DNA from 2 places in the Maridesulfovibrio pacificus genome. Region 1 is predicted to be linked to the other one. Evidence: predicted binding sites of a transcription regulator. Region 1 holds the regulator's gene; the other holds the start of a gene.
What was found. The regulator sigma-54, encoded in region 1, starts transcription at its own class of promoters, with help from an activator protein. The targets are predictions, from matches to a motif close to CTGGCACGGNNNNTGCTT.
Positions count from the first base shown of each region.

Region 2: a site for sigma-54 is predicted at 3,393-3,410, ahead of nifA (nif-specific transcriptional activator NifA). Genes of this name have one in related genera too.

Region 1 covers NZ_JBLZNE010000001.1:1,474,216-1,480,017, reverse strand. The annotation lists gene ACNI23_RS06905 (KdsC family phosphatase) at 1-13, shown strand, start outside; gene lptC (LPS export ABC transporter periplasmic protein LptC) at 14-604, shown strand; gene ACNI23_RS06895 (LptA/OstA family protein) at 619-2,244, shown strand; gene lptB (LPS export ABC transporter ATP-binding protein) at 2,262-2,984, shown strand; gene rpoN (RNA polymerase factor sigma-54) at 3,310-4,725, shown strand; gene hpf (ribosome hibernation-promoting factor, HPF/YfiA family) at 4,777-5,313, shown strand; gene ACNI23_RS06875 (PTS sugar transporter subunit IIA) at 5,317-5,766, shown strand.
Region 2 covers NZ_JBLZNE010000003.1:180,691-186,492, forward strand. The annotation lists gene fliD (flagellar filament capping protein FliD) at 1-1,176, shown strand, start outside; gene ade (adenine deaminase) at 1,273-2,973, shown strand; gene nifA (nif-specific transcriptional activator NifA) at 3,421-5,013, shown strand; gene ACNI23_RS20145 (hypothetical protein) at 5,140-5,802, opposite strand, start outside.

The DNA.
Region 1 (5,802 bases):
GTGGGCAGGCTAGATGGGCCGTGTCGGCTTAGTTTTATATTTGATTCTGGCCCTGTTTATCGGGGTCTGCGCCGGAACCCTGCTTGGTAAGAAGTATGGAACTTTTCCGCATATGGCCCGTGAGGCTGTGGAGAATCCGCTTCTTTCCAATAAGAACCAGTCTGATATTTCCGCTGAGGAGATTGAGCTGATTCAGGGTACCGGAGGTGATATTGAGTGGATTCTGCGGGCCGGAAGTGCAGATTATGATCAGGAGAAAGGACTGGTCATTGCTGACAAACCCCGGGTTACATATTATCTTGGTCGGGACCGCAAGGAAGTTTTTGTTAGTGCTTTGCATGGTGAGGTCAGCCAGAAAGGTGAAGGTCTTAAGCTCTGGGATGATGTCAAAGGACATTATGGTGATATGGGGCTTGTGGCTGATCGCCTTGATTTTAAACCCAAGGATAACCTGCTTTTCCTCGAAGGGAATGTGAAGGTGCAGAGTCCGACTGTTTATATTACTTCCAAACGGGTCAAGGTGGACCTTGTTACCCGTGAAATTATGATTGAAGACGGAATGGAAGCCCTGATTTCACCGGACATGGTGGTAATGCCTCAATAGAAGCGAGCATTCATTTGAATAATATAGTTGAAAAGAGTTCATTGTTGCGCGGCAGGTCCATATTTGCGCTGCTTTCTCCCGCCATTGTCTGTGCGGTATTTTTCTTTGCCTTTGTTTTGGTCGGCCCTGTTGCCCATGCCTATGACAAATCCGAGTTGAAAATTACTCGGACAATTGCCAACGTACGTTCCAAGCCGGATTTTAAAGGCGAGGTCGTCTGGGTTCTTTCTCCGGCGGAAAGTTTTCTGGTGGGTAAAGCTCAGGGGAGCTGGTTTCCGGTGTATCCTGCTTCTGCTGAAAAGACTGCCGCGCCTGTAGGGTATATTTCACGCAAGGTTGTTGTTTCCGCTGCAGCTGACAGTCCCTTGGCCGATTGGGGTGATATCCGTTATGTAGGCAAGGATTTAAAGTTTTATCTTGAGCGGACAGTTAAGTCTTCAACCGGCGGGATGATCAAGTCCGGCGATAAAATCAAGGTCGGATTTCTCAAGGACGGCTGGTACGCAATTTTCAAAGCTGACGCTCCGGTATATTCCGAGGCTGATGCGCTTGGTTATATCAAAAAGGATGATGTGGACATTGTTCTTGATGATGCCCGTATTCGTTACGCCGTACGCAAAATCAATGTGATAGAAAAACCTGTGGCCACTTCAAAGGCTGTAGGTGTGCTCAGTCCCGGACACCGCGCACAGGTCGGGGCTGAGAAGGGTGGCATGTACGCCCTTTATCGCATTGATGCCATGGTCAAAGACGATACCCCTGTCTGGGGTTATGCATGGGGACCGTTTCTTGCCCCTTATCCCAAAAATCTGGAGAAAACCCAGATGGCCGGAATAGACGCCCGTAAAGCTGAGATTGAAGCTGAAGAGGTGCGTAAGGCAAAGGCGGAAGTTAAGCGTGGCAGCGAACTTGCTGCCATGGAAGAAGCCATGGATGAAATGCTGATGGCTCCCGTTAAAACTAAAACCATGTATGCTACAGCTGTGCTTAATGTTCGTTCCGAACCTGATGCCAAGTCTTTGATTGTAGATAAGCTTGAGCTTGGAGAAGCTGTGAGCGTGGGGCAGGGGGAAGGAAAATGGTATCCTGTTTTCAAGCCGGGTAAGGATAATGAACTGAAGCGTGTCGGCTATGTTTTCGGTACTTATCTTAAGGCGGAAGCTCCGGTCATGGAAAAAGAAAAACCTAGCAAGAAGCGCAAGCCCGGTGGACCGGACGAAGTGCCCATCAAGATTACGTCTACCAAGATGACTTTCAGTGAAAATCGCAACCGGATTACTTTTTCCGGTAAAGTTAAGGTTGTGCGCCTTGATGTGACTCTTACTTCTGACACTTTGACCGCTCATTTGCGTCCTGAAGGTGATTCTCTTTCCGATACTCAGGACAAGATTAAGAAGATCGTGGCTGCCGGTAACGTAAAAGTAGTCATGAAGAAACGCAAAGGGCATTGCGACAAGCTGACCTATGTGGTGGGTGATTCAATCATTTATATGAATGGTAATGCAGAACTGCAGGATGGTCCCAACCTTATTCAGGGTGATGAAATTAAATTTTATCTGAAGGATAACCGAGCAGAGGTTGTTGGCGGTAATAAGCCTATCGAAGCCATTTTCTATACCCCTAAAAATGTTTCCCCTTAGGTCATTAAAGGAATTTTATGTCTGCAATTATCGCCAAAAAACTGGTTAAGAACTACGGACCCAAAGAGGTTGTCCGTGGAATCGGTTTGACCGTGCGTGAGGGTGAGGTTGTGGGGTTGCTTGGTCCGAACGGAGCCGGTAAGACCACAACATTTTATATGCTCGTAGGTGTTGTTAAACCCACGTCCGGGGATGTTTATTTTAATAAGCAGCAGATTACCCGATTGCCTTTGCATGAGCGGGCCCGCTTGGGACTAAGCTATCTTCCGCAGGAAAGTTCAATTTTCAAAAAGCTTTCCGTGCGTAAGAATCTTGAGATAATTATTGAGCATACGGGCCTTTCCGGTAAGGATGTGCCGAAAAGGGCGGACGAGCTGTTGGATCAGCTTGGCATTCTCCGTCTTGCCGACCAGAAGGCAATGTACCTTTCAGGTGGTGAACGTCGCAGGCTTGAGATCGCCCGCGCCATGATTAATAACCCCAAGTTTATTCTGCTTGATGAACCGTTTGCGGGTATTGACCCAATCGCGGTAATTGATATTCAGGATATTATTTCCACGCTTAAGGATATGGGGCTTGGGATTTTAATTTCCGACCATAACGTTCGCGAGACTCTTTCTATCTGTGATCGTGCTTACCTTGTTTATGAGGGCAGAGTGATTTTGAATGGTTCACCTGAGAACATCGTGAAAAACACCAAGGCCCGCAGACTTTATCTGGGTGATAGTTTCAGTCTTTAGCTTTGCGTGCTGAGAATTGATTTTTTACAAGCCGGAACTCTAATGAGTTTCGGCTTTTTTTTGGTAAAGTTTGATGAATTTTGTCTTTGTCGATTTACAGTCGGGCAGAACATTGGTACACTTTTTTCATATGCATTTCTATTTTATAAAAAATCCTTAAATTTCAGACAAATCAGAGGTCTTTGTTGCATCTTGCAATGGGATGTGGCATAGTTGAATCAAGCTCGGATTAAAAGAATGAAAAAAAAGTTTAGTCCAGTATATAGTGTAACAATAAATCTGAATCTGAAAATACACGAATCAATTTACAAGGTGGCCTGAATATATGGGGTTGGAACTTAGACAACAATTAAAGCTTACTCAACAGCTGGTAATGACTCCTCAGCTGCAGCAGGCGATCAAGTTGTTGCAGCTTTCCCGATTGGAGTTGGTGGATACCGTCCACCAGGAACTCATGGAGAATCCTATCCTTGAAGAAGCTGAAGCTCAGGAGCGTACAGACTCTCCCGATGCGGATGCAGGCACCGCTACTGCCGAAGAAGCACAAATTTCCAAGGAAGCCGAGTGGGAGAACTATCTCGGTGAATTTTCCAGTACATCAAAGCAGTCCTCTTCCCGCGAGTCGGAATCATATGAAGAAGGAACTTCTTTTGAAGCACGCCTGACCAAGTCGGCATCCCTTGATGGCCATCTGCATTGGCAGATGACTCTTTCCGATTTTACTGAGAAGGATATTGCCATAGGTGAATGTCTTATTGGTAATTTAAGTTCGGGAGGTTTTTTGCGGATAGACTTGGAAGAAGTCTGTGAAACATGCTATGCTGAAATCGAAGATGTAGAAAAGGTATTGCATCGCATTCAGCGATTCGATCCGGTAGGCGTGGCGGCAAGGACTCCGCAGGAATGTCTGCTTATCCAGCTGGAAGCATTGAAGCTTGACGATGATCCAATTCTGGTTTCGCTGGTCCGGGATCATTTGGATGATCTTGAAAAGAAGCGCTACAAGCCTCTGGCAAGAAAGTTCAAGCTCAGTATGGAGGATTTAAAGAGTTATCTGGACTTGATGCAGACACTTGATCCGCTGCCCGGAGCAAGTTTTTCAAGTGGAGACTCTTTCTATGTCAGCCCTGATGCTTATGTTTATGAATATGACGGTGATTTTGTCATAGTTCTGAACGAAGACGGTCTTCCGAAATTGCAAATGAATGCATTTTATGTGGAGACTCTTGAATCAACCAAGGGAGATGACAAGGAATATTTTCAGGACAAGATGCGTTCCGCTCAATGGCTGATGAAGAGCCTGTATCAGCGGCAACGTACCTTATATAAGGTTCTTGAATCCATAGTGAGATTCCAGCGAGAGTTTTTCGCCCACGGTGTCACCAAGTTAAAACCGCTTATTCTTAAGGAGGTTGCGGAAGACATCGAGATGCATGAATCCACTGTGAGCCGAATCACTACTAATAAGTATGTTTCTACTCCGCATGGGATTTATGAACTTAAATTTTTCTTTAATAGTGCGCTCGGTCTGGATGACGGTTCTCAGGTCGGTTCCGAGTCCGTCAAGGCGACGATCAAGAAATTGATCGGTGAAGAAGACGGAAAGAAACCCCTCAGCGATGAAAAGATAGCTGAGATTCTCAAAGAGAAACTGGAAGTCAACATAGCCAGAAGGACCGTAGCCAAGTATAGGACTGCAATGGGGATTCTCTCCTCTTCCAAGAGGAAAAAAGTATTCTAATGTAGTCCGGAGAAATCAACGCATATTCACCCTTTACTAAGGAGGCTCTTTATGAACGTAGCATTTACTTTTAAGAACTTCGACGCATCCGAACATCTTAAGGAATATGCAAACAGCCGTTTCTCCAAGTTGGTAAAGTACGTAAGCAATCCTGACAACACTGATATGCAGGTGAATCTGTCAGTAGATAAGTTCAGGCATGTTGCGGAAGTTGTTTTCAGCTCTGATCATCTTCATGTTTCAGCTTACGAAGTGTCCGAGGACATGTATTCCACCGTGGATATGGTTCTGGACAAGCTTGAAGCCCAGCTTCGCCGCGCAAACGAAAAGATGAGAAGCCATAGGCGTAAGGAGTCAGCTCCTGCCCGAATGGATATTCTCAGCTATGGAGAGGAAGAGTATAGGGAACCTGTGATTGTGGAGTCTGACTCCTTTGTTCCCAAGCCTATGAGTGTCGATGAAGCCGCAGAGCAGCTTCAGACTCTCGACCACGAATTCCTCGTATTCCGCAACGCGGATAATGAAGCCATAAACGTAATTTATCGCCGCAATAATGGCGACTTCGGTTTAATTGACCCAGGATACTAACTGATGAATATAACTGATAATCTGGCAAAGGACCTTGTAATTCATGAACTGCAGGCCTCTGATAAGAGTGAAGTTCTGAAAGAAATGGTTTCCACCCTAAAGGACGCAGGTCTGGAAGTGGATGTGGAAAATGCCCTTAAGGTCCTTAATGATCGCGAAAAACTTGGAACAACCGGAATCGGGGATGGCATAGCCATCCCCCACGGTAAACTGGAATGTCTTGAAGAGATTGTCGTGGTGGTCGGCCGATCCAGCGAGGGAGTCGACTTCGAATCTCTGGACATGCAGCCATGTAAGATATTCTTTATGGTACTGGCCCCCGAACAGGGGGCCGGTGCTCATTTGAAGGTTTTGGCACAGATTTCCCGGCAACTTAAAGATGAAGCATTTCGGCAGGCATTTATAGAGACAGATGACAAGCAGGAGCTGCTTAAGCTCCTCGGTCTCAGCTAGAATCGACATTTTTCAAATTAACAAATCAGATTAGCA
Region 2 (5,802 bases), on a different contig from region 1:
AATGTGGAGGCTGTAAAGACAGGTAATGATTACCGTCTTAAATTCAGCAGCTTAAAAATGGGGGATGCTAATAGAATTACTTTTAACAATAGCACAACCCTTCTACCGCTCCACCCTGTAGGGATGCAGCATCTTCAGCAGGGTCAGAATTCAAAAATTAAAATTGATGGATTTCCGTCAGGAACAGACAAATGGATTGAGCGTGATAGCAATACAATTACTGATGCCGCCCAGGGGTTAACTCTTACTCTCAAAAGTATCACTTCTCCTAAGGTCGTTATTGTCAACGTAAATACTGACACTGAGAAGGTAATCGAGAATATTCGTAATTTTGTGGAACAGGTGAATATTGTCCGTAAAGCTCTGCGCGATAATTCTAAGGTTGATTCCGAGACCAATGAAGCTTCGGTCTTGACTGGTAACTATGGTGTCCAGCTTGCAGCGCAAAGATTTAAGGATCTTACCGCGACCAAGGGGAGTGGATTTAATAATTATGATTCGTCAATGGGGACAGGAGATAAATATAATACCCTGCGAACTCTTGGAATTGAAACGGAAACAGATCAGGGCTCGCCTGATTTCGGTTTATTGAAAATTGATGAGGAAAAGTTTCAAAAAGCTATGAAAGATGATCCTGAAGGGGTGGCAAAATTATTCTCAGCTGACTATGAAACAGGATCCAGTTCGCCCAATTTTTCGGTAAAATCATTAATTAAAGGGGTGACTAAACCCGGGACACACGAAATTTCTTATACTATTTCAGGTGGTAAGATTACCTCCGCGACTATCAATGGTAAGCCTGCAAGAATATCCGGTTGGGAAATTACAGCTGATGATATGTCCGGTATGGGAATGGCTATTCGAGTGGATAACCAGAATGATGGGACATATACTGGTACTGCTGGAATTAAAACCGGGAAAGTTATTGAGATGGTTGAGACGCTCAAAGATATGACCAACTCTAAGACCGGTATCCTGAATATTATTAACAAGAATTATGACGACATTATCAAAAACATCGATAAAAAATTGGATTATGAGAAGACACGTCTGGAAAATCTGGAGAAAACCCTGAAGGCTAAATATGCCCGTCTTGATACTGTGCTTGGGCAGTACAGCGGTAAAATGCAGATGCTACAGGGCCAGATTGCCAAGCTTGGCAGCGGGACAAAGTAACATGATTTAAACATAGCAAAGCTGTCATACTCGGCTGAAAGGTGTTAAAATCAACGAGAACTGAATATTCTGATTGATTTCAACACCGGAGGATTTATGCAGTTGGCCCGAATGATTGATTTGGCCCGCGGGTCGGGACACGTTGATCTGGTTATCCGTAACTGTCGGGTGGTTAATGTGCTTAGCGGGGAAATTCATCAGGCGGATGTCGGCATTGCTGAAGGATTGTTTTTGGGGTTCGGACCCTATGAAGGCAACCGCGAATATGATGCTAAAGGGCGGTTCCTGCTTCCGGGACTGGTGGAAGGCCATATTCACATTGAATCCACTTTGCTGACCCCGCCCGTTTTTGCTCGCGCCGTTGCCGAGCATGGCACAGCTGCCGTTGTTTGCGATCCTCATGAAATAGCCAATGTCTTGGGCCGTACGGGAGTGGAGTATATGCTCAAGACTTCCCGCGACCTGCCGGTGTCGATCTTTTTTATGTTTCCTTCCTGCGTTCCTGCTACGTCATTGGAGGATTCCGGTGCACGTCTCAATTCTGTTGATGTGGAGCATTTTCTGCGCCTCTACCCGGATAGAATTCTGGGGTTGGCTGAAATGATGAATTTTCCCGGAGTTCTTGCTGGAGATGAAGTGGTTCTTTCCAAATTGAAAGCAGCCGCGGGTAAGGTGATTGACGGTCATGCGCCGCTTCTTTCAGGCATGGATTTGAACGGCTATATTCTTGCCGGACCGCGTAGCGACCACGAATGTTCAAATACTTCTGAAGCACTGGAGAAACTGCGTGCGGGCATGCATTTGATGATGCGCGAAGGTTCGCTTGAACGGAATATGGAAGACCTGCTCGGTGTGGTAAATAATTTTAATTCCCAGAATATCTCGATAGTTACTGATGATCGAAATGTGCTGGACCTGCGCGAGAACGGGCATCTTGATTACGGCCTGCGGCGGGCTGTTGCTCTGGGTATCGACCCGCTCAGGGCAGTGCAGATGGTCTCCATCAATCCGGCCCGTTACTTCGGGTTGAATGGTTACGGGGCTATCGGACCGGGGTTCAAGGCCAATTGTTTTCTGGTGGATGATCTTAAGGATTTCTTTATTCATGAGGTATTCTTGAATGGACTGCCTTTGGATGAACATGATTTTGAATCCGGCAATGGATTGCCTGTGCGCAGCTCCATGAACGTTGGTGCTGAAATTAATGAATCCATGTTTGCACCGGAGGAGGGTAGCGGGAAAATACGGGTTATCGGAATTTCCCACGGTCAATTGCTGACTGAAAATCTGGTAATGGAACCGCTGCTTGAAGACGGTGTACCCATAGCCGATCCCGCACGTGATATCAGTAAGCTTACTGTCATCGAAAGGCATCGGGCTACAGGTAACCGCGCTACCGGTTTTGTGCGCGGATTGGGCCTTGCTCAAGGTGCCATCGCCGGAACAGTGGCCCATGATTCCCATAACCTGATCGTTGCCGGGATGAATGATGTGGATATGGTGCTGGCCGCGCAGCAAGTGGTACGTATGGGCGGCGGGTTTGCTGTTGTCCGTGAAGGCAGTATTCTGGCTACCTTGCCTTTACCTATTGCCGGATTAATGAGTGACAAAGGACTTGTCGAAGTAGCTGACGAAGTACGCGAACTTAATCGGGCCACACAAAAGCTGGGCTGCTCCTACAATCCCTTCATGCTCATATCTTTTTTGGCCCTGCCGGTAATCCCCAGCCTGAAACTTACCGACCGGGGATTAGTGGATGTGGATACATTTGATTTTACCGGACTGTGGACTGGTTAGCAGCGCTTTCCTCCACTAGGATAATCCTCCAGTTCCCATATGGGCAGGCCATCTTATTCCTTGCGGGCCGGGGTGTCTGTCTGTTTGCTGATTATAATCAGATCCAAATTGGATAAGGTCAGTTAATTTAATCCCCGCCCGCCGATGAATTTGCGCGCTATGTCGGGATCAAGGGGGATTCTATTGATTCTCCCACTATTCAGATCTACCCGTAAAATCCATCCTGCCCAGCCATGCATAAGCCCTCCTCTTTTACAGGAACCGGTTTCCTCTATTGAATTATACCATGGCTGAAGAATGGGTGGCAACTTTTCCATTAATGTTCATTGTCATTAGGTAATTTACATAAATGTAAATGGATTCAAAATTGTACTTCTCATAACAGGCTGAAATAGTAGCATATTGTACTTTTTGATGTAATGGCACTTAGTTTGCTTAGATGCAAATATGTATCCTTCATTGCACGGACTTAAGCTTTCCGCGTTGCTGGCAATCTGTCAGGCCATTGAGCAGGCGCTTGATTTGGAGTCCGCCCTAGACGGTGTGCTCAGTATTCTTTCGGAGAATCTGAGCATGAAGCGGGCGACAGTGACCCTCTACGACCCGGAAACCAAGCAGCTTTCAATTAATGCGTCCTACGGTTTATCCATAGAAGAAAAGCAGCGCGGTGTTTACCGTCTCGATGAGGGGGTCACCGGTCGCATCTTCCAGACCGGGGAGCCTTATTACGTTCCCGACATTAGCAAGGAACCTCTTTTTCTTGATAAAACCGGGGCCAGAAAGATTGAACGTGCTAAAGTAGGGTTTATCGGGGTACCGATCATCCTGCATAGCGACCCCATCGGTGTGCTGAATGTGGACCGCATTTTCGGTGACCATGTGGCTGCGGAAGAAGATATTGATTTTTTGAAAATTGTAGCCACCCTCATCGGCCAGTTCATCAGTCTTAATGAGAAAATCCTTGAGCGCGAAGCTGCCCTCAAGCGCGAAAACACCTCTTTGAAATATCAGATCTCAAAAAAGTCCAAGGGGCTTTATATAGTCGGTCAGAGTTCGGCTATGGTCGAGGTCCAGCGGCAATTGGAAAAGGTTGCCCCGACCAAGGCCACAGTCCTGTTACTGGGCGAGTCCGGTGTCGGGAAAACTCTCATGGCCAAGATTATCCATGAGCTTTCCGACCGCAGCAGCCATCCTTTTATTAAGGTTAACTGTGCTTCAATCCCGGAAAATCTGCTTGAGTCCGAGCTTTTCGGCCATGAGAAAGGGTCTTTCACCGGGGCGGCCTCCACCCGCCCGGGGCGTTTTGAAGAAGCTGACGGCGGGACAATTTTTCTTGATGAGATCGGGGAATTTCCCATGAGCCTGCAGGCCAAGCTTTTGCGGGTATTACAGGAAAAAGAGCTGGAGCGGATCGGTTCAAACAAGACCCGCAATATTGATGTACGCATCTTAGCAGCCACCAACCGCGACCTCGGGGTGCTGGTGGAGAGGAGTGAGTTTCGTCTTGATCTCTATTACCGGTTGAATATCTTCCCCATCACCGTTCCTCCTTTACGGGATCGCAAAGAGGATATTACCGGGCTGCTCAACTATTTTATTCAGAAAATGGCCGAAGACTACGGGCGCAAGATGTTTTTCACTCCTGCGGCTCTTGATTCGCTTATGCTCTACGATTGGCCGGGTAATGTGCGTGAGATGCAGAACTTGCTGGAGCGGCTGGTGATCATGTCCGATTCCGAATACATCACCCTCGAATTTCTGAAATCATATCTTGCACCGGGGCAGCGCGGAACTTCGAGTAGTTCTTCCGGTTCAAGTGCTCCGGCACCTAATGATGAATTGCCCCATTGTACTTCGCTCAAGGAAGTGGAGCGCAATGAAGTTGTCGCCGCTTTGGAACGCAGCGGTTGGATTCAGTACAAGGCTGCTGAAACGTTGGGCCTTTCTGCTCGGCAGATGGGATACCGGGTTAAACGCTACGGTCTTGAATCCATGATTGCTGAAGGACGGGCCCGCTTGCGGCGTATGAAAAACAGTTAAAAATTTCCTGACTGGCTAGTGTCTTGATCACTGGGATCAAGACCACGCATAAAGGCTTTTCACATCGGGTGAAAAGCCTTTTTCTTGCGCCTTGCATCTTGCGCGTTCTATGCCGTCTGGTACTTTTTAGTGGTGGCAGGCTTTAAATGCCTTGCCCTTGTAGCTGTATTCCCATGAATCGCGGATGAGGATCTGCCTTGCTTCAGGGAATTCTTCTTGAATGATTACATCATGGCGTCCTTCGGGATGGGTCCACATGGCACTTCCGCCACCCCATTTACCGGGGATTTCCATGATGATTGTGGCTTCTTCCGATGTTGGCCGCCAGTGTTTCAAGGTCTGCCCGTCAAATATGGCGCGACCGTCCGGGAGGATAACAACCGATGCGCCTGAAGGAGCTTTCCACAGTCCCCATGCCCAGCAGCCTCCTATATTTTTGAAACTGCCGCTGGTTCCGGCATTTTTCGGGGAGTCGTAAGGAGTATCTTCTTTGGTGCTGTCTTCAGAAAAATTCCATGTGTTCAAAGAGTGTCTGACAAGCTGTTCGGCTTCGCGGTCCGTATCGGAATAGCGGCCCTGAAAGATGTAATTTACACCGTTATGACGGCTGGCAGCCAGCAGTGATTCATAGGTGGTGTCATCGGCTTTTCCTTCATATTCACGAAAAATGGCAGGTGCGCCGGAGACATGTCCATTTTTGGTGGAAACCAGTCTATCCAGAGGGAAACCCTGCTGTTTCAAGGCAGTGATCCAATTATCCAGAAGCTTGTCTATGGGGATTTTCCCGCC